DNA from 2 places in the Williamsia sp. Leaf354 genome. Region 2 is predicted to be linked to the other one. Evidence: riboswitches for the same ligand, from Rfam matches in the RefSeq annotation. Region 2 holds a riboswitch; the other holds the start of a gene.
What was found. Region 2 has a riboswitch for cobalamin ahead of ASG12_RS08295 (FecCD family ABC transporter permease). Riboswitches for the same ligand answer to the same signal wherever they lie in the genome.
Positions count from the first base shown of each region.

Region 1: another riboswitch for cobalamin. It lies ahead of metE (5-methyltetrahydropteroyltriglutamate--homocysteine S-methyltransferase); the one in region 2 lies ahead of ASG12_RS08295 (FecCD family ABC transporter permease).

Region 1 covers NZ_LMPL01000001.1:528,746-539,282, reverse strand. The annotation lists gene ASG12_RS02525 (ATP-dependent DNA ligase) at 1-1,029, shown strand, start outside; gene ASG12_RS02520 (metallophosphoesterase) at 1,041-1,784, shown strand; gene ASG12_RS02515 (MBL fold metallo-hydrolase) at 1,786-2,571, shown strand; gene ASG12_RS02510 (DUF2252 domain-containing protein) at 2,575-3,960, opposite strand; cobalamin riboswitch at 4,051-4,266, shown strand; gene metE (5-methyltetrahydropteroyltriglutamate--homocysteine S-methyltransferase) at 4,439-6,706, shown strand; gene ASG12_RS21940 (hypothetical protein) at 6,800-7,228, opposite strand; gene ASG12_RS02495 (VOC family protein) at 7,358-7,738, shown strand; gene ASG12_RS02490 (NAD(P)(+) transhydrogenase (Re/Si-specific) subunit beta) at 7,795-9,324, opposite strand; gene ASG12_RS02485 (NAD(P) transhydrogenase subunit alpha) at 9,321-9,626, opposite strand; gene ASG12_RS02480 (Re/Si-specific NAD(P)(+) transhydrogenase subunit alpha) at 9,626-10,537, opposite strand, start outside.
Region 2 covers NZ_LMPL01000002.1:38,413-48,949, forward strand. The annotation lists gene ASG12_RS08260 (Tex family protein) at 1-785, shown strand, start outside; gene ASG12_RS08265 (winged helix-turn-helix transcriptional regulator) at 890-1,267, opposite strand; gene ASG12_RS08270 (RidA family protein) at 1,348-1,758, shown strand; gene ASG12_RS08275 (hypothetical protein) at 1,778-2,689, opposite strand; gene ASG12_RS08280 (FAD-binding dehydrogenase) at 2,712-4,430, opposite strand; gene ASG12_RS08285 (ABC transporter substrate-binding protein) at 4,664-5,680, opposite strand; gene ASG12_RS08290 (ABC transporter ATP-binding protein) at 5,677-6,483, opposite strand; gene ASG12_RS08295 (FecCD family ABC transporter permease) at 6,480-7,520, opposite strand; cobalamin riboswitch at 7,626-7,844, opposite strand; gene ASG12_RS08300 (ABC1 kinase family protein) at 7,869-9,230, opposite strand; gene ASG12_RS08305 (LLM class flavin-dependent oxidoreductase) at 9,420-10,442, shown strand; gene ASG12_RS21650 (hypothetical protein) at 10,508-10,537, shown strand, end outside.

The sequences.
Region 1 (10,537 bases), on a different contig from region 2:
GACCGCATCCAGGGTCGCTACGCCCTGATCAAGACGGGCGAGAAGAACTGGCTCGCGCACCTCATGTCCGACGAGCCGCGACCGATCGTCCCCGACAGCCTGCGCGATCCCCGCCCGATGCTCGCCACCGACGACCCCGTCGAGAAACTCTCCGCCGACACCTGGGCCTTCGAGGGCAAGTGGGACGGCTACCGGATCATCGCCCGCTACATCGGGGGCGAACTGCGGCTCACCAGCCGCGCCGGCATCGACATGACCGCCGACTTCCCCCAGTTGAGCTCCCTCGCCGACGATCTCGGGTTGATCGACACCGTGCTCGACGGCGAGGTGGTGGCCGTCGACGCAACCGGCAAGACCAACTTCACACTGCTCGCCAGCCGCGACTCCACGTCCGAACCCTTCACCCTCAAACTGATGCTGTTCGACATCCTGTACCTCAACGGTTCGTCGCTGCTCCGGATGACGTGGGAGCAACGCCGATCGCTGCTCGACGAGATCGCACCGGTCTTCGCCCGCGACCCGGCGATCGAGGTTCCGCCGCTGCTGAGCGGATCGGGTGCCGAGGCGATGGACCACAGTCGCGACAAGGGCTGGGAGGGCGTGATCGCCAAGCGCCGCGACTCGGTCTACCAGCAGGGGCGCCGGTCGCGGACGTGGCTCAAGCAGAAGAACTGGCGTGACATCGAGGTCGTCGTCGGTGGATGGCGTCCGGGCAAGGGCAACCGCTCGAACACGATCGGTTCGCTGCTCGTCGGACTCCCCGAGCACACCGGCCTGCGCTACATCGGACGGGTCGGTACCGGGTTCACCGACAAGCAGCGCACCGCCCTCGCCGAGGAGCTGGCGCCGCTGCGGCGGAAGACCTCCCCCTTCGTGGAACGACTCGACCGGCCCGTCGAACACGACGCGGTGTGGGTACTGCCGAAGGTGGTGGCCGAGGTGCGCTTCATGGACTGGACCAGCACCGGCCACCTGAGGCATCCGAGCTGGCGGGGCATCCGCAGGGACAAGCTTCCCGGCGATCTGTGATCATGAATCGCATGCTGACCGTCGCCCACATCAGCGACCTCCACTTCAGCGGGGAGGCCGACCACCGCGCGCGAGTGGAGGCGGTGCTCGCCCACATCTCTGCACGCGCCGACGGCATCGACGCCCTCGTGGTGACCGGTGACATCACCGACGACGGTTCGCCGGCCCAGTACGAGGAGGCCGCGGAGGTGCTGCGCGGGGTGCCGTTACCGACCACGCTGCTCATCCCCGGCAACCACGACCGCCGCGACGAGTTCGGCTTCGGCCTGTTCGGTCGTCACACCCACGACATGCCGCTCAACCGCTCCGCGGTGATCGCCGGCGCGCTGTTCCTCATGTGCGACAGCACCATCCCCGGGCGCAACGACGGATACCTCTCCGACGACACCGTCGCCTGGATGGATCGCGAGATCACCGCCGTGGGTGAGGGTGTGCCGGTCATCGTGTGTTTCCACCATCCCCCGGTGGTGCTGGGTATGCCGTTCATGGACTCGATCCGACAGACCGGGGAGGACCGCCTGCTGCGGCTCGTCGAGAAGCACCCCGGCATCGTCGGCTTCCTCTGCGGTCACGCGCACACCGGCGCCGTCACCAGCTTCGCCGGTCGTCCGGTGTGCCTCGCCCCGGGCGTCTCGTCGACCCTGAACCTCTCGTTCGAGGGAACCGACATCGTCGACGCCTCCCAGCCACCGGGTCTCGCCTTCCACCAGCTCGACGGCTGGCGTCTCATCACCCACTTCCGCGCGGTGGTCTGACATGCGTGTCCGTCACCTCAACTGCGGGACGATGCCCGTCCCCGGCGACTCACTGGTGTGCCATGTGCTGCTGCTCGAGACCGACAACGGCCTCATCCTCGTCGACTCCGGCTACGGTCTCGCCGACTGTGCCTCGCCCGCACGACGTCTGGGGCCGTTGCGCCATGTGATCCGTCCGGTGCTCGACCCGGAGGAGACCGCGGCCCGCCAGATCGAGAACCTCGGCTACTCCACCGACGACGTCCGCCACATCGTCGTCACGCATTTCGACCTCGACCACGTCGGCGGCATCGCCGACTTCCCCGGTGCCACCGTCCATGCCACCGCCACCGAGGTCACCGCCGCCCAACGCCCGCGCACCACGCTCGAGCACGGCCGCTACCGCCGACGCCAGTGGGCCCACGGCCCCACCCTGGTCACCCACGAACCCGTCGGCGAGTCCTGGCGGGGATTCGCCGCGGCGCGGGAACTCACCGCCATCGCCCCCGGGGTGGTCCTGATCTCGCTGCCCGGCCACACCCGTGGGCACGCCGCGATCGCCGTCGACGCCGGCAACCGCTGGGTTCTGCACTGCGGCGACGCCTTTCATCACCGGGGCGCCATCGAGGACGAGACCTCGACGCCGTGGACGATGCGGGTGACCGAGACCGCGCTCGCGATGGACCGCAAGCAGTTGCGGCGCAACCAGGAACGCATCGCCGAGCTGCGCCGTCGCGCAGAACCCGATCTGGTGATCGTCAACGCCCACGACCGCACGCTGTTCGACCGCGCCGTCGCCTCCGCCTGACCCTCAGATCACCCCGTCGGCCGCCGCGGCGAGGAATTCCGCGTGATCGCGGTCGACCTGATCGGCGTAGTCGACCGCCCACCGGGCGATGGCCTCGTCCGCGGTGTCCTTCTTGCCGAGGTAACCGGCGATCTGCGCGAACGCCGGACTCTGGCTGTGTGATCGGGCCAGCAGTCGCGCACAGAGTTCGCTGTAGCGGCGCAGTTCGCGCGCCTTGAGGTCGGTAGCGTCGATCGACCCCTTCATGTCCCGGAACTGCCGCCAGTAGAACGCGCCCTCGCGTGATGCGGTCCACCCGAGGAACGGATCGGAATTGGCCTGCAACACATGCGCACTCGCCACCACGCGGATCGCGTCACGCGCGTCGGCCGGCGTGTGCTCGGTCTCGGGTATCACCGAGGTGAGTCCGCCGTTGGTCTCGAGCACCGACGGCGCGACCTGCTTGAGCTGGAGCACCATCGGCTCATCCGACGGACCCTGCAGCAGCACGATCAGTGCGATGTTGCCGACCGAGCCGACACCCACCACCCGTCGTGCGACATCGACGATCTCGAACTGCGACAACAACAACGCCACGTCGGTGCGCACCGACGACAGGTAGTGGTCGAAGATCTCGTCGACGCGTTGCCCGGCGAGTTCGATCCGCTCGGGGTGCTGGGCGGACAGCGGGACCACGATGGGCGGATCCGGCGTGATGCGGCGGCGACCATCGGGACCGATCTCGGTGATCTTGTCGACGATGCTGTTCGCCGTGCGTCGCCGCGCCTTGGCCAGCGCGGAGTCGATGACATCGGCGACCACGCCACCGGCGTTGTCGGCCAGCACCTCTGCGTCGACCGATGTGTAGTAGCGGTCGATCACCGACTGCGACCCCGCCACGCGCAGTGCCCGGCGATAGGCCTGCGCGGCATCGGCGGCGAGCTCGGCCTGGTCGTCGCGGTCGGCGTCGTCGGCGCGGGCGCACAGCACCGCGCTGGTCACCAGCCGCTTGATGTCCCACTCCCACGGTCCGACGCCGGATTCGTCGAAGTCGTTGAGGTCGAACAGGATGCGGCGTTCGGGGCTGGCGTAGAAGCCGAAGTTGCCGATGTGGGCGTCGCCGCTGATCACCACGTCGACACCGGTCACCGGGATCGACGACAGGTCGGTGGCCATGATGTCGGCGGTCGCGCGGAAGAACGCGAACGGCGACTCGCTCATCCGCTCGATACGCAGCGGGATGAGTTCGGCGATACGCCCCTCGTGCTGCTTGCGGACGAGGTCGACCAGGTCGCGCTCGCCCGACGGCAGCTGCGCCAGCGTCGACCGGCCGCGCGTCTCCCGCATGGCCTTGCCCATCGCGAACGACTCGTCGTGGTCATGGCGTTCGAGGAACCGATGAAAGGGCATACCGCGATGCTAACGCCGGCACACGGGCGCGTACTGTCGCGATCGCAGCTGGTCTGCCGTACGAGTGACACCCAGGAGCCCCTGAGTCGGTCGTGCGGCATCGAGCCCGGTCACCGCCCTCGGTGGCGGCCGGGCAAGAGGGAACCCGGTGAGAATCCGGGACTGTCCCGCAGCGGTGAGTGGGAACGACCGCCGACAATCAGCACTGGCGGGTCCGCGAGAGCGGACCTGCTGGGAAGCGTCGGCCAGTAGGCCGCGAGTGTCACGCCCACGAGTCCGAAGACCTGCCAGTTGTGCCGGGTGCGCCGCACCCGGCGGATCATCGCCTCGTGGACTGGGCGTGTGACCGCAAGAGCTGACGGCTGTGCCCTCGTGAGGGGTACGGCTTCAGGCCGCGTGCCCTCGGCACCCGGCCGGCTCGTCGGTACCACGTCCCTTGGTGATGGCCATCCGCACGCACCGAAGGATTGTCACGCACATGACTGGTACACCGTTCACCGCAACCACTCTGGGCTCGGCCCGCATCGGACCGAATCGGCAGCTCAAACGCGCCGTCGAATCGTACTGGGCCGGTCGCACCGACCAGGCCCAGCTGCAGGCTCTCGCCGCCGACCTGCGCCTCGCCGGCCTGCGGGAACTACACGCCGCCGGGCTCGACTCGATCCCGGTCAACACGTTCTCGTTCTACGATCAGATGCTCGACACCGCAGTCCTTCTCGGCGCACTACCGCCACGGGTCGCCGACATCGCCGACGACCTCGACCGGTACTTCGCCGCGGCGCGGGGCACCGGCAAGGTCGCCCCGTTGGAGATGACGAAGTGGTTCGACACCAACTATCACTACCTCGTCCCGGAGATCTCGTCCTCGACCACGTTCTCGTTGCACCCGGACAAGGTGCTCGGTGAACTGAGCGAGGCTCTGGCACTGGGGGTCCCGGCGCGGCCGGTGGTCATCGGCCCGATCACGTTCCTGCTGCTGAGCAAGGGCGTCGACGGCACCGCGCCGATCGAACGACTCGACGAGCTGCTCCCGCTGTACCGCGAACTGCTGTCGTCGCTGCGTGACGCCGGCGCGGACTGGGTGCAGATCGACGAACCCGCACTGGTCACCGACCTGCACGACGACCCGGCCGGCCTCGTCACACGGGTCTACGGAGAACTGGCCCGCGGGACCGACCGGCCGGCGATCCTCGTCGCGAGCTACTTCGGCGATCTCCGGGAGGTGTTGCCGGCGCTAGCGGCCACCGACATCGAGGGAATCGCGGTCGATCTGGTGCGGGGCACCGCCGACCCGGTGGTCTCGGTACCGGCGTTGACCTCGAAGCTGCTGGTGGCGGGAATCGTCAACGGCCGCAACATCTGGCGCAACGACCTGTCGGCGTCGCTCGCGACCCTGGCGACGCTGTTGGGCTCGGCCGCGTCGGTGGCGGTGTCGACGTCGTGCTCGACGCTGCACGTGCCGTACTCCCTCGACAGGGAGTCCGGGCTCGACGACACCCTCCGCAGTTGGCTGGCGTTCGGCGCCGAGAAGGTCGCCGAGGTGGTCACCCTGGCCACCGCGCTGCGGGATGGACGCGACTCGGTTGGCGAGGCCCTGGACACCTGCGCGCGGGCACTGGCGGCCCGCCGTTCGGATCCACGTGTCCACGACGACGGCATCCGCGAGCGCGTCGCGGCCGCGGTCGAGGCAGGTGTCGCCCGCGGGCCGGCAGCGCAACGGCGTGCCGCCCAGGACGAACGGCTCGGTCTACCTGCCGTGCCCACCACCACGATCGGGTCGTATCCGCAGACATCGGAGATCCGGCGGGTGCGAGCGGCTCTGCGCGCGAACGAGATCGGTGTGGACGAGTACGAACAACGCATGCGCGGGGAGGTGGCGAGCGTCATCGCGCTGCAGGAGGACCTCGGGCTCGACGTGCTGGTACACGGCGAGCCCGAACGCAACGACATGGTGCAGTACTTCGCCGAACAGCTCGACGGGTTCTTCGCCACCGAGAACGGGTGGGTGCAGTCGTACGGGACGCGCTGCGTGCGGCCGCCGATCCTCTACGGCGACGTCCGCAGGCGGCATCCGATGACGGTGACGTGGATCGACTACGCGCAGTCGCTCACCGATCGACCGGTGAAGGGCATGCTGACCGGTCCGGTCACCATCCTCGCGTGGTCGTTCGTCCGCGACGATCAGCCGTTGTGGGACAGTGCGAATCAGATCGCGTCGGCGATCCGTGACGAGACCGTCGACCTCGAGGCGGCGGGTGTCGGGATCATCCAGGTCGACGAGCCGGCGCTGCGGGAGCTGTTGCCGCTGCGCGCGGAGGATCAACCGGCGTACCTGCGCTGGGCGGTCGACGCGTTCCGGCTGTCGACGGCGGGCGTGGCCGATGCGACGCAGATCCACACCCATCTCTGCTATTCGGAGTTCGGTGCGGTGATCGGTGCGATCGCCGATCTCGACGCCGACGTCACCTCCATCGAAGCCGCGCGGTCGCACATGGAGGTGCTCGACGACCTCAACGCCATCGGGTACGCGAACAGCGTGGGGCCGGGTGTCTACGACATCCACTCGCCTCGTGTTCCCGAGGTCGGCGAGATCGTGGCGTCATTGCGCGCTGCATTGGACGCGGTTCCTGCGCAGCGGCTCTGGATCAACCCGGACTGCGGGCTGAAGACTCGCTCGACCGACGAGGTGGAGGCGTCACTACGCAATCTGGTGACCGCGGCGCACATCGTGCGCGCCGAGTTGTGACCAAGTGAGGTGGTCGGGTGGGATCGGGGGTCTCGATCCCACCCGACCTGCCCACGCCCGGGGGGAGGCGGGGCACGCCTGGGGGTCGGTGTGTCAGCGGGGAGGGCGCAGTACCTCGACGCTGAAGGAGTAGTTGTTCAGTGGCTGTGGGTCTCGACCGTTGGCGTACACCGCGGAGGCGACGATCCCGGTGAAGGGGGTCGAGCCGATCGTGCCGACGCGCTGCCGCACCGACTTCCCCGGGTCGATGCCGTCGATCAGCTCGGTGCCGCCGAACCTGTTCGGGAAGGAGTTGATATACGCGACGATCCCGGTGGCCCGGGCGGTACCCACGTTGCTGATCACGACCGAGATCTCGCCGCGCGTCGCCGGATCGGTCGACACCTGCGGGCGCGAGATCGTGACGTCGGGTGCGCCGGTCAGTTCGGGAGACGCCTCCGGTGCCGCGCCGGCGCCCGGGGCCGCAGCCACCGACAGCGCAGCGGCCGCCGCTGCGGCGAGCGCGATGCGTCGTGTTCTCATCGACCTACCTCCTGGTGGAACGTGTGCGTACCAACTGGCTATCAACATGCTTTGCGCCGCGAAGGATGTCCAGTCCCCGATACGCAATCGCAACCTTTCGCACGTTCGTGCGGTCGTAGGGTTGCTGCCATGACCAGCAGAATCGACGTCATCGCCATCGATTGTCACGACATCCGACTCGTGGCCGACTTCTGGACCGCGGTCCTCGGATGGGAGGTCACCGACATCGACGGCGACGACTACCTCAGCATCGGTCCGGCCGACGGATCCACGCCCACCATCGACTTCCTCCGCGTCCCCGAGGCCAAGACGATCAAGAACCGTCTCCATCTCGATCTGCGCGCCGACGGGGTCACCACCGCCGACGAGATCGCCCGGGTGGAGTCGCTCGGTGCCACACGCGTCGACATCGGCCAGGACCCCTCAGTCACCTGGACCGTGCTCGCCGATCCCGAGGGCAACGAGTTCTGCATCCTCGGCCGCACCTGGCAGGAAACCAAACAGCCGTAGCAGTATGTCTCGCTGAGCGAGACGAACTGCTACGGCTGCAACGGTTCTGCGGCTGGTTACAGGGCCTTGAGCTCCTCGATGACCTCGCCGACCGACTTCTTGGCGTCGCCGAAGAGCATGGAGGTCCCCGCTGCACCGAACAGCGGGTTCTCGATGCCGGCGTAGCCCGACGACATCGACCGCTTGAGCACGATCACCGATCGCGCCTCGTCGACGTTGAGGATGGGCATGCCGTGAATCGGCGAGCTCGGGTCGTTGCGGGCCGCGGGGTTGGTGACGTCGTTGGCGCCGATGACGATGGCGACGTCGGTACGGCTGAACTCGCCGTTGATGTCGTCCATCTCCTTCATCGCGTCGTATTCGACGTCGGCCTCGGCCAGCAGCACGTTCATGTGCCCGGGCATGCGACCGGCGACCGGGTGGATCGCGTACTTGACCTCGACCCCCTTGGCCTCGAGCAGCGTCGCCATCTCCTTCACCGCGTGCTGCGCCTGTGCGACCGCGAGGCCGTAACCCGGGACGACGATGACCTGGTTGGCGTACGCCATCTGGATCGCGGCGTCAGCGGCGGAGGTGGCCTTCACGGTGCCGCCGTCGCCGGCGGGACCCGCTGCGGCGCCATCGGAGCCACCACCGAACGAACCGAAGACGATCGCGGGGATCGACCGGTTCATGGCCTTGGCCATCAGGTTGGTGAGGATGGAGCCCGACGCGCCGACGATCATGCCGGCGACGATGAGTGCGGTGTTGTCGAGCGCGATACCCGCTGCGGCAGCCGACAACCCGGTCATGGCGTTGAGCAGCGAGATGACGACGGGCATGTCCGCACCGCCGATGGGCAGCACCACGAACAGGCCCATCACACCGGCTGCGATGAGCAGGCCGACGATCCACCACACGCTGGCTCCGCCACCGCTGGTGGCCTGCACGCCGAGGTAGACCGCCACGGCGATCGATCCGACGAGCAGGATGATGTTGGCGAGCTGGAACAGCTTGGCGTTGCCGACGAAGACCTTCTCGATGCCCTTCGGCAGGATCTCCTGCAGCTTCGAGAAGGCGATCAGCGAACCCCAGAACGAGATCGAGCCGATGATGGCCGCGATCAACGACCCGACGACCAGCGGCGAGGCGGGCTCGGTGCCGCCGAACTCGGAGAAGCCCGAGGTCTCGATGAACTCCGACCACGCGATGAGCGCCACCGTGCCGCCACCGACACCGTTGAACAGCGCGACGAGCTGAGGCATCGCCGTCATCTTGGTCTTCAGCGCCGGCGGGATACCCAGTGCGACACCGATGATGAGACCGGCGGCGATGAGGATCCAGTTGATGGTCGGGACCTCGACGCGGCCGGGTCCCTCGTCTGCGCGGGCGCCCTCGTTCCAGACGTAGAGCAGGGTCGCGGCGACCGCGATCCCCATGCCGATGGCGGCGATCCAGTTGCCGCGCACCGCGGTCTTCGGTCCGGTCAGGCCGGACAGGCCGTAGATGAAGAGCCCGAAGGCGAGGATGTACAGCGCGGTGACGGCGTAGGAGACGCCCTGATTCGGCACGTGACCGCCGACGAGAACGAAGAAATCGTTGGTCACTTCTCGACCTCCTTCTTGCCCTTGAACATCCCGAGCATGCGGTCGGTGACGGCGAAGCCGCCGATGACGTTGAGCGTGCCGAACACCAACGCGACGAAGGCGATGATCCGCACGCCCCAGTTCGCGTCGGCGGGAAGGGCGCCGAGCACGACGAGCGCGCCGAGCACCACGATGCCGTGGATGGCGTTCGTGCCCGACATCAGCGGGGTGTGCAGGGTGTTGGGCACCTTCGAGATGACGGCGAAGCCCACGAATCCGGCGAGCACCAGGATCGCGAGGTTGGCCAGGAGTCCGGTGTACATCAGGCGTCGCCTGCCTCTCGGGTCACGCACGACTTCGCGAGCACCTCATCGGAGAAATCCGGTGCTATCGAGCCGTTCTCGTCGAGCATCAGCTCGATGAGGGCGAGGAGATTCTTGGAGTAGAGCTCGCTGGCATGCTCGGGCATGCCGGCGGGGAGGTTGAGCGGCGAACAGATCGTCACGCCGTGCTTGACGACGTTCTCGCCGGGCTCGGTGAGTTCACAGTTGCCGCCGGTCTCGCCGGCGAGGTCGACGATCACGCTGCCGGGCTTCATGCCCTCGACCGCGGCGGCGGTCACGAGGCGCGGGGCGGGACGTCCGGGCACGAGCGCGGTGGTGATGACCACGTCGAAACCCTTGATGGCATCCTCGAGGGCCTTCTGCTGCTGGGCGCGCTCGTCCTCGGTGAGCTCGCGCGCGTAGCCGCCCTCACCGGCGGCGTCGATACCGAGGTCGAGCCACTGTGCGCCGACCGACTTCACCTGATCGGCGACCTCGGGCCGCACGTCGTACCCGGTGGTGCGGGCGCCGAGGCGCTTGGCGGTGGCGAGCGCCTGCAGGCCCGCCACACCGACGCCGAGGATCAGCGCGGTCGCCGGCTTCACCGTGCCGGCCGCTGTGGTCAGCATCGGGAAGTAGCGGGTGGACTGTTCGGCGGCGAGCAGCACCGCCTTGTAGCCGGAGACGTTGCCCTGCGAGCTCAGCGCATCCATGGCCTGCGCCCGCGAGATGCGCGGGATGGCCTCCACGGCGAAGGCCTGTACCCCGGCCGACTTCAACGCGCCGATCTGATTCGTCTGGTTGCGCGGCGCGAGGAACCCGATGAGGGTCTGACCCGAGCGCATCTTCGCGACCTCGTCGTCGGTCGGGGCGACGACCTTGACGACCAGATCCGCCGACCACGGGTCACC
Region 2 (10,537 bases):
CGCACCGCGATGCGACCGGACCGTTCCCCACCCGTACGGCGTTGCTCGACGTCCCGCGATTGGGGCCCAAGGCCTTCGAGCAGTGCGCGGGATTCCTGCGCATCAGCGACGGTGACGACCCGCTCGACGCGTCGGGTGTGCACCCCGAGTCGTATCCGGTGGTGCGCAGCATCCTCGACCGCTCGGGCGTGCAGTTGGCCGAACTCATCGGTGACACGAGAACACTGCGCGCACTGCGGCCCTCGGAGTTCGCCGACGACCGGTTCGGTGTCCCGACGGTCACCGACATCATCGCCGAGCTGGAGAAACCCGGTCGGGATCCGCGACCGGCGTTCGCCACCGCCACCTTCGCCGCCGGGGTCGAGAAGGTCGCCGACCTGAAGCCGGGCATGGTGCTCGAGGGGGTGGTCACCAACGTCGCCGCATTCGGTGCCTTCGTCGACGTGGGTGTTCACCAGGACGGCCTGGTGCACGTGTCGGCGATGTCGAAGACGTTCGTCTCGGATCCGCACGAGGTGGTGAAATCCGGTCAGGTGGTGAAGGTGAAGGTCCTCGAGGTCGATACCGACCGCCAGCGCATCGGACTCACCCTGCGACTCGACGACGAGGCCGGCGCCCCCAAGCAATCGACGCCTCGCCCCCCGCGCGAGCGCGGATCGAACAAGAGCCCGCAGAAGGGGCAGGCGCGCTCCGACAAGGGCGGCCGCGGTGGCGACCGACGTGCCGCGGCCGCACCGACCGGCTCGATGGCCGACGCCCTGCGCAACGCAGGCTTCGGTCGCTGACGCGCGGAGATCGTCCGTCCTGGGACGCACTTCGGGCATAGTGCCCGAGCTGGCTCTCAGAACGGACGATGTCGGTCGGTAGCAGCCGTCGGGGCCTGCGTGAGTCAGTTCTGTGCGTCGAATTCTGATCGCGCACGCTCGATCTGGTCGAAGTGCTGCGCGGCCCAGGCAAGTAGAACGTCGACGGGCTCACGCAAGGTCTTGCCGAGCGACGTGATGCGGTACTCGACGGCGACAGGTCGGGAGCTGACCACCACCCGTTCGACGATGCCGCTTCTCTCCAACCGGCGAAGCGTGGCGGTCAGGCTCTTCTGCGTCACGGTGGGTATCGCGCGTCGCAGCTCGTTGAAGCGGCAGGGTCGTTCGCAGAGTTCGTTCAACACGTGCAATGACCACTTGTCGAGAACGTGATCGAGAAGTTCTCGGTGGGGTGACGAAATGGTCAGATCATCGCTGTGGTGGCGGGCTGAGGTATCGGTCATGAAACCTGGTCTCGTTGAAGTGTCCTGGCTGTACTAGGTATCAAGAACATACCTAGTACGTCGACATCAGGAGAAGCACCATGAGCGTTCGTCTTTCGAGTCCTACAGGTCTGATGACGCCGGCGCCGTATCACCACGTCGCGAGCGGCACCGGCAGTCGCCACATCCATGTCGCGGGTCAGATCGCACGCACGGCCGACGGGATCCCGGTGGCGCCCGGCGACCTCGCAGGGCAGGTGGCGCAAGCACTTCGCAACACCGCGACCGGACTGGCTGCGGCGGACGCCTCGTTCCGCGACGTAGTCCGCCTCACCTTCTACGTCGTCGGGTGGGACCCGTCGATGATGGACGAGTTCATGGCCGGCGTGGAAGGGGTCGCGGACGAGATCGCGCTGCCGCAGCCGATGCCGCCGTCGTCCCTGATCGGTGTCGCGATGCTGTTCGAGCCAGAGGTGCTCGTGGAGGTCGAGGCCACCGCGATCGCCGAATGATCGTTGTGGGCGTGCGGCATCAACGATCGTCGCGATGTCGCCGGGCCTCATCGATCACGTCGTCGGCCGAGCGGCGACCTGCGTAGGCCTGCTCCACCGGCGACAGGCGGTAGCCCCACCGTTCGAGTTGGCCCAGATAGGCAACGACCCCCTGGTCGGCCGTGTCCTCCCACGATTTCTGGGTCATGGTCCATTCGAATGCGGTGAGGACCATGGCCAGTGTGGCTGCACGCGGATCACCCAGTGCGGCAATCAGATCGGTGCCGTGGGCCCGGTACTTCGACTCCGTCGTCGGCGCGCCGAACAGGTCCACGGCGAGGGCGACACTGGCGGGACTCAGTCGGTTGTACAGCAGGTCGAGATGCGCGGCGACGAACTCATCGACACCGGGTAGTCGTGGGGTGTCGAGGACGGCGTCGCGTATCCACGCTCGCCGCCACGGTATGAGGTCGGCGTCGAGCCGGCGGAGTGACCGCACCGTCTGCCACTGGCGGTGTTCGGCGTCCGCGTCGGCCAAGCGCGTCCTGTGCAGGGGCGTCGAATGCCGTGAACGCGCGGCACGCATCGCATCGATGCTCGCCGGACGCGCCAGGTCCCACGTCAGATATCCGACATAGATGTCGAGCCCTGTCGTGGCGGCGATCGCGCTGAGGAGGGTGTCGGGACCGCGCACGCGGCATGCGATGTCGGCGTCGTCGACGGGGCAGTAGATCATCCCGAGATGGCGTCGTCGCGCGTCGTGATGGGCGTTCGCGTGGACGGTCCAGCCCGCATCGCCGCTGATGGGCGGCACATACGACGTCGCGATGTCGACGAGCAGGTCGTCGAGCGTCGCCGACGAGCGGTACGTCCAGACCTCCTCATGGGTGCTGACGTCGTCGCCCATCGCGACCGACGCGCGATCGATGTGCACGGTCAGGGTGTCGTTCATGTCGCCTCCCGGTCGACGTGAATCACACCATGCGTGCGGCCGCCCGTCCCGCCTGTCGACCGGAGAAGATGCATCCGCCGAGGAACGTGCCCTCGAGGGAGCGATAACCGTGGACGCCGCCCCCGCCGAAGCCGGCGGCCTCACCGGCGGCCATGAGTCCGGGGATGGGTGTCCCGTCGGCGTCGAGAACCCGTCCGGACAGATCGGTCTGTAGGCCTCCCAGCGTCTTTCGCGTCAGGATGTTCATACGGATCGCTATCAGCGGACCGGCCGCGGGGTCGAGGATGGGGCCCAGCGGTGTGGTCCGCACGAGGTTGTCGCCGGTGTAGGCCAGCGACCGCTTGATACCCAGGATCTGCGGATCGGTCGACCGCGGGTTCGCGGCCTCGCGATCGCGCGCGACGATCTGACGTTCCAGATCGGCCGCGTCGATGAGCCGCTCGCCCACCAGACCGTTCATCTTGCGCGCCAGCTCGGCGACCGTGCGGGCCTGTACGAAGTCGACGCCGCGATCGAGGAAGGCCTGCACCGGTTTCGGCACGTCGTCGATCACGCGGTTGGCGAGATAGGCGACGAGGTTCTTCGCGGTCAGTTCGGGGTTCTGTTCCGATCCCGACAGGACGAACTCCTTCTCGATGATCCGCTTGTTCAACACGAACCAGGAGTGGTCGAAACCGCTGCGCTGGATGAGTTCCAGGGTGCCGAGGGTGTCGTAGCTCGGGATACCGGGTGACGGGAACCGCCGCCCGCGGCCGTCGAACCACATCGAGGTCGGTGCCCCGAGGACCCGGATGCCGTGGCCGGGCCAGATCGGCGCGAAGTTCCGCAGCCCCTCGGTGTAGTGCCACATGCGGTCCCGGTTCACCACCCGTGCCCCGGCACGCTCGGTGATGCCGATCATGCGGCCGTCGACATGCGCGGGGACGCCGGTGATGAGACGCGCCGGGGCAGTGCCCAGACGTGCGGGCCAACTGTCGCGGACGAGTTGCTGATTGCCGCCGATGCCACCCGACGCGACTATCACCAGCGGGGCGCTGATGGCGAAATCGCCCGCTCTGACACGGGAACTGGGGGTTCCGCGCGCGGCCGAACTGGCGGCGAGCACGGTACCGCGCACACCGGTGACCGCGCCGCCGGTGGTGACGAGCTCGTCGACACGATGCCGGAAGCGGAACTCGATGCGACCACGTGCGGCCGCCGCGCGGACGCGCCGCTCGAACGGTTCCATCACCCCAGGGCCGGTGCCCAACGTCAGGTGGAAACGGGGGACCGTGTTGCCCGGACGCCCCGGTCGCCCGTCGCCACGCTCGGCCCACCCGACGACAGGAACCCACGCCATCCCCATCGACGACAGCCACGCGCGCTTCTCGCCCGCGGCGAACTGGAGGTACGCCTCGGCCCACCGGCGACCCCAGTAGTCCTCACCACGCGGGTCCTGCGGTGCCCGATCGAAGCCGGCGGTGGCGAACCAGTCGGTCCGGGCGCGCTCATAGGAATCCCGGACGCCCAGCAGCCGCTGCTCGGGCGTGTCGATCATGAACAACCCGCCGAGACTCCAGAACGCCTGTCCGCCGACGTTCTTGCCGTTCTCCTGATCGACGATGACGACCCGCTTCCCGCGGTCGGCGAGTTCGGCCGCGGCCACCAGACCCGCCAGGCCGAGACCCACCACGATGACGTCGGCGTCGGTTCGTGGTGCGGCCGCGGCGTATCCGGCGCCGGCCAGGCTCGAGGCCGTCACGGCTGCGGTGACCGCCAGTCCGCCGGTGGCCAACGCCTCGCGGCGGCTGATGCCAGCTGTGGTGTCGATGATCGTGATCCTTCGCCTCGGCCCCGGTCGCGGGTCGGGCCCGGGTCAACTCCGACGATTAGATCAAATCCGACATCGCGGTGTTCTCGATCGACGTCGTGTCGTGGTCGGGCATCACGGTCGTCACCGACACCTGGAACTCGTCACCACCGGCAGGAACCGATTCAGTGCCCCCGACTGCGCAGATAGGTGGCCAGGGCGGTGATGGTCGCCGGATTGCGCGGACTCTCGACCAGGGCGGCGTAGGGGAACGACAAAATGTTGTCCTCACGGATTGCTGTGGTCCCGGCCATGAGGGGTTGGGCGCGCAGCTGGGCGGTCTTGGCCGCGACCGTGTTCGCCTGTCCCGCGCCGTAGTCGACGATGACGATCACCTGCGGATCGTCCTGTGCGGCGGCCTCCCAGGACACCGACGTCCACGAGTCGTCCAGTTGCGAGAAGACGTTCGTGCCACCCGCCTCGGCGATGATCTCGTCGGGCGCGGCGTTGCGTCCGGAGGTGAACGGGGCAGGGTCGGCGCTGTCGAACAGCAGGACACGGGCTCGGCGATCGGCTGTCGGCGCGGTGGCGGCGGCCTGGGCGACCTCGCGTTTGTACCCGGCGATCAGGGCCGAGGCGCGGTCCTCGACACTGAAGATCCGGCCGAGGTTGGTGAGGTCGTCGTAGAGCGCGTCGAGCGGACGGGTGATGCCGCGTCGGGTCGATCCGCGCTGTCGGCACGCCTCGGTCAACTGATACGGCGTCGCACCGATCGTCGAGATCCAAGCCGGCGTCACGCCGGTCGACTCCTTGAAGCCGTAGTTCCATCCGGCGAACACGAAGTCGGGCGCCGCCTTCTGGATCACCTCGCGGGTGAAGGCCGTGCCGAGCGAGGGCGTCGATGCGAACTCCGATCGCCACGGCGACGATGCGATGTCACGTTCCTTGCCCTCGTAGGTGGTGTAACCGACCATCCGGTCCTGCAGCCCCAACGCGAACATCATCTCGGTGATGCCGGTGTCGTTGGTGAGCACCTTGGTCGGGCGTGACGGAACCGTCAGCGGTGCACCGCAATTGGCGACCGTGACCGCCGCACCGGACGAGGTCGGTGCGGCGGGGTCGGAAACCGTGGCGCCGCACCCACCGATCGTGAGTGCCGTGGTGAGCGCCAGTGCGGCGCGAGCCAGGAAGCGTCGTGTCATCGGGGGGTTCCTTCGTCGAAGATGATCTGCGGAACGCGCAGGCGTGGATGGGTGACGATGTGGCACCCGATACCGAAGAAGCGGGTGATGGTGTCGGTGGTGAGGACGTCGGCCGGGGTCCCGCGGCGCACGATGCGCCCGTCGGAGACGACGACGAGTTCGGTGCAGAACTGGGCGGCGATGTTCAGGTCGTGCAGTGCGGCGATCACGGTGATGCCCCGCGCGCGGGCCGCCTCGAGCACCGCGAACTGGTGACGTATGTCGAGATGGTTGGTGGGTTCGTCGAGGACCAACACGCGGGTCTTTTGGGCGAAGGCGCGCGCGATGAGGACCCGCTGGGACTCTCCTCCGGAGAGCTCGGCGAACCGTCGGCGCCCGAAACCTCCTATCCCGGCATCGATCATGGCGCGCTCGCAGATCTCGCGATCGGCGGCAGTGGGCGACCGAAGGAGGCGGATGTGGGGTAGTCGACCGGTGGCCACCACCTCGGCGACCGTGAAATCGAGGGTGACTGCCGAGGATTGGGTGAGCGCGGCGACCTGACGGGCGTTGTCGCGCAGCGACGTCGCGACGATGTCGGTGCCGTGCACGGTGACCTGGCCGCCCGACGGGGACAGGGCTCGGAACAGGCAGCGCAGTATCGTCGATTTCCCGCTGCCGTTCGGCCCGATGACGCCGAGGAACCCACCGTCGGACACCGACAGCGACAGGTCGTGCACGATCTCGGTGTCGCCCAGGCGGATCGACACGTCGCGGTAGGCGACGGCCGGTGTCGCTGAGGTGGCATCCGGGTCGCCTGTCATGTCGTCACCCGGTCGCGGCGGCGCATCAGTGCCACGAACACCGGCACCCCGACCGCGGCGGTGATGGCGCCGATCGGCAACTCGTACGGCGGAACCAGGGTGCGGGAAACGATGTCGGCGACCACCACGAACACCGCACCGAGCACGGGGCTGAGCAGGAGCACGCGGCGGTGGTCGGCGCCGACGAGCAACCGTGTCACGTGCGGCATGATCAGGCCGACGAACCCGATTGCGCCGCAGACGGACACGATGACGCCGACGATGACGGCCGACACCACGAACAGCGCCAGGCGGAATCGGCCGGGATGGATGCCGACACTGGCCGCGACATCATCGCCCATCGACAGGGCGTTGAGGTGACGGGCGCACGCGCTCGCGAGCACCACGCCGACCACCGACACCGTGCCGACCAACCACACTGAGTACCATGTGGCCGCGGCGAGACTGCCCAGCAGCCAGAACATCACGCTGCGCGCGGCGTCGCCGGCGGGCGCGAGGAACACGAGAACCGTCGTGATGGCCGAGAACCCGTAGCCCAGTGCGGTTCCCATGAGAACCAGTCGGGTCGGTTCGAGACCGCCTGCGCCGCGGGCCAGCACGAGCACGATGACCGTGGCGCCCAAAGCGCCGAGGAACGCCGCCGACGGCAGCGCATAGAGTCCGAGTCCGCCGAGGGCGCCGAACAACACCACGGCGGTCGCGCCCACCGACGCGCCCGAGGAGATACCGAGGATGTACGGGTCGGCCAGGGCGTTACGGACCAGCGCCTGCACCACGACCCCGACGACACTGAGCCCGGCGCCGACGAAGATCGACGTGAGGACCCGGGGGAGTCGGGAATCGGTCACGACTCGGTAGCCCGGGACGTCCTGCGGGGCGATGGTGCCGCCGACGACATCGGCCCACAGATAGCGCACCGCGTCGGACGCGGGAATGTGCACGCTGCCGACGATCATCCCCACCACGGAGACGGCGGCGAGCACGAGCAGGGACACCACGACGGCCGTGCCGACACCGGGGCGACCGCGTACCTGCATCCGATCCCTTTCCGTCTGTGCGGAAAAGGGGTGCAGACAGCCACGACAGGATCACGAGGCGCCGCACCGGCCATATCCCACGAGGCCGATGAGCGGTCGCATCGTCCGACGCGACCAACGGCGGCAGGTCTTCGGACTCTCGGGCACGGCATCTGTCTCGATGCCACCTACCGGCGACTGCTTCCCGGCCGGGGCCAGTGCATTGCTGTCGCGTCGTTCCCGATCACCGCTGCGGGGCAGTTCCGGACTCGCACCGGATTCCCTCTTGCGGTGCTCCCGGAGAAACGAGACGACCGGGAGCACACCGACGTCGGGGCAGAACTTACCCGAGCCCGCGACCGTCCCGGATCAGCGCCTCGGCTCGTCCTCGGTGAGCAGGGCCTTCATGTAGGTGAAGAGCTCCTTGTCGGTGAGCGCCCGCCACTGCGGGGCCAGCAGCTTCATGTACTTCTCGACGTAGAGGAGCTGCTTGCCGACCAGCACCAGCTCACGCGGCAGCCGCAGGTCGTAGGCCTTGGCCAGCGTGGCGAGCTGGGTGCCCAGCGCCGTGTACGACATCCCCGCGAGGTCTTTGCCCGCGATGGGTGCGGTGAACCGTCGCATGTCCTTCGCGCCCTCGCGGGTGCTGCCCGGGTTGCGGACCGCGCCCAGGGTGAACAGGGCCCGGCCGGCGGCCTCGTAGTCGTTGCGCACCATCAGGTCACCGACCAGGCGCCGCATGATGCGACGGGTGCGGGGGGTGAAGCGTCCGACGATCCCGAAGTCGAGCAGCACGAGTTTGCCGTCGGAGTCGACGAGGACGTTGCCCGCGTGCAGGTCGCCGTGGAAGAGGCCGCCGTGGAAGGCCGACTCGAGGAAGACCAGCAGCAGATTGCGCACCAGCGCGGTGCCGTCGTGGCCCGCGCCGCGTACGGCGCGCGCGTCGTCGATGCGGATGGCATCGACGTACTCCATCGTGAGCACCTCACCGGTGGTGAACTCGTGGTGCACGGTCGGGACCCGCACGCGATCGGCGAACGGTGTGTCGGCGAGACCCGCGACGAACTCGTCCATCGCCTGCGCCTCGTTGCGGAAGTCGAGTTCGGCGTCGAGGCCGGTCGCGAAGTCGTCGACCACGTTGCGCGCGCTGAGCATCCGACCGTACGGCGACAGTTCGAGCAGATCGGCGAGCCTCTCCAGGATCGCGACGTCGGCGGCGAGTCGGGTGGCGATACCGGGCCGCTGCACCTTCACCACGACCCGTTCGCCGCTGTGCAGCGTCGCGGTGTGGACCTGCGCGATCGACGCCGACGCGATCGGCACGGCGTCGAACTCCGCGAACACCTGCGACGGCGGGGCACCGAACGCATCGGTGAGCACCTTCTCGATCACGGCGATCGGTGCGGGGGCCACTCTGTCGAGCAGGGTCTCGAACTCCCGCGACAACGCCGGGGTGAACACACCCGGGCTCGAGGCGATGAGCTGCCCGAGCTTCACATACGTGGGTCCCAGCCGCTCGAAGACGTCGCGGACCTCTCGGGCCGCACGTTCGGGCAACGGCTTGCGGGACCGGAAACCGACAGCCACCTCACCGACGCCGCGTGCCAGTTGGAAGGCGGTGATGCCGACACGGCGCGCCTCGGCGATCGGCGACACATGCGGGAGGTGGACGTGTACGTGCGCTGAGCCTGCGGCCACGGGGGCCAGCTCGGTACCGGGTTCACGAGTCATGGTCTTCGCAGTATGCAGTGGTGAGGTCATGGGTGGGTCGAGGTCGGGGACACGAATGCGGCGAGAGGACTCGCCGTCGGCGATGGTGCCGAACCCGAGCGCGTCAGTCAAAGCGAACCGATGCGGGCGCCCGGGGTCGTGACCGGGCACACTGGTTCCCCTGAACCGCGTGAGAACAGGGGGTCGGCCATGCCCGGCGAGGGAACCGCACTGACCAAGCTCGGATTCCTGACGATCGGGCGGTTCGCCGAGTCGTCGCCGCGCGACGGGCACCTGGAGACGATCGACACTATCCGGCGTGCCGAGGATCTGGGTTTCGACTCGGTGTGGCTGCGCGACCGGCACCTGCAGTACGGCATCTCCTCGCCGGTCGCGGTGATGGCCGCCGCGGCGATGGTCACCTCGCGGATCGAACTCGGCACCGCGGTCATCCCGCTCGGACTCGAGAACCCGTTCCGCCTGGCCGAAGACCTCGCCACGGTCGACGTGCTGTCGAACGGACGTGTCAATCCGGGTGTGTCGGTGGGTACCCCCATGCGCTACGACGACTACCGGCACGTGCTCTATCCCGACACACACGACGTCGAGGACTTCTCGAAGGAGCGCGTGCTGCGCCTGCTGCGTTGCCTGCGCGGCGATCCGGTGAGCGACTTCGAGGGCACCGTGGGGATCGAGTCGTTCTCGCGGCGCGTGCAACCGCACTCGCCCGGCCTCGCCGACCGCGTCTGGTACGGCGGCGGTCTGGGTTCGGCGACCTGGGCCGGTGAGCAGCAACTCAACTATCTGACCTCGTCGGTGGTGTTCACCGAGGGCGGCCCGGCACGGGATTTCGCGACCATCCAGGCCGAGCACATCGACGCCTACCGCGCCGCGCATCCCGATCCGTCACGCGCGCGGGTGTCGCAGGGGCTCGTGGTGATCCCCACCGACACCGCGACCCCCGATCAGATCCGCCGCTACGAGGCCTACGCGGAGAGCCGGTTCGCCCGGACACTCGAACCGCAGGGACCGCGAGGGATGGTGTTCGCGCCCGATCTCGTCGGACCGTCCGACGAGATCGCCGCCCGCCTGTACGAGCACGCAGGATTCCAGCGCGCCACCGAGGTCGCCTTCGCCCTCCCGTTCTCGTTCGAGCCCGATGACTACGTCCAGATCATCACCGACATTGCGACGCGCCTCGGGCCGGCGCTGGGATGGCGTGGCCCGGCATAGGTGTCTGCGAGCGATCGACTCCCCGCCCGACAGCGCCTGACCCCCGAGCTCGCTACGCTGGACAGGTGGATTCGGATTGGATCGATAGTGCCTTC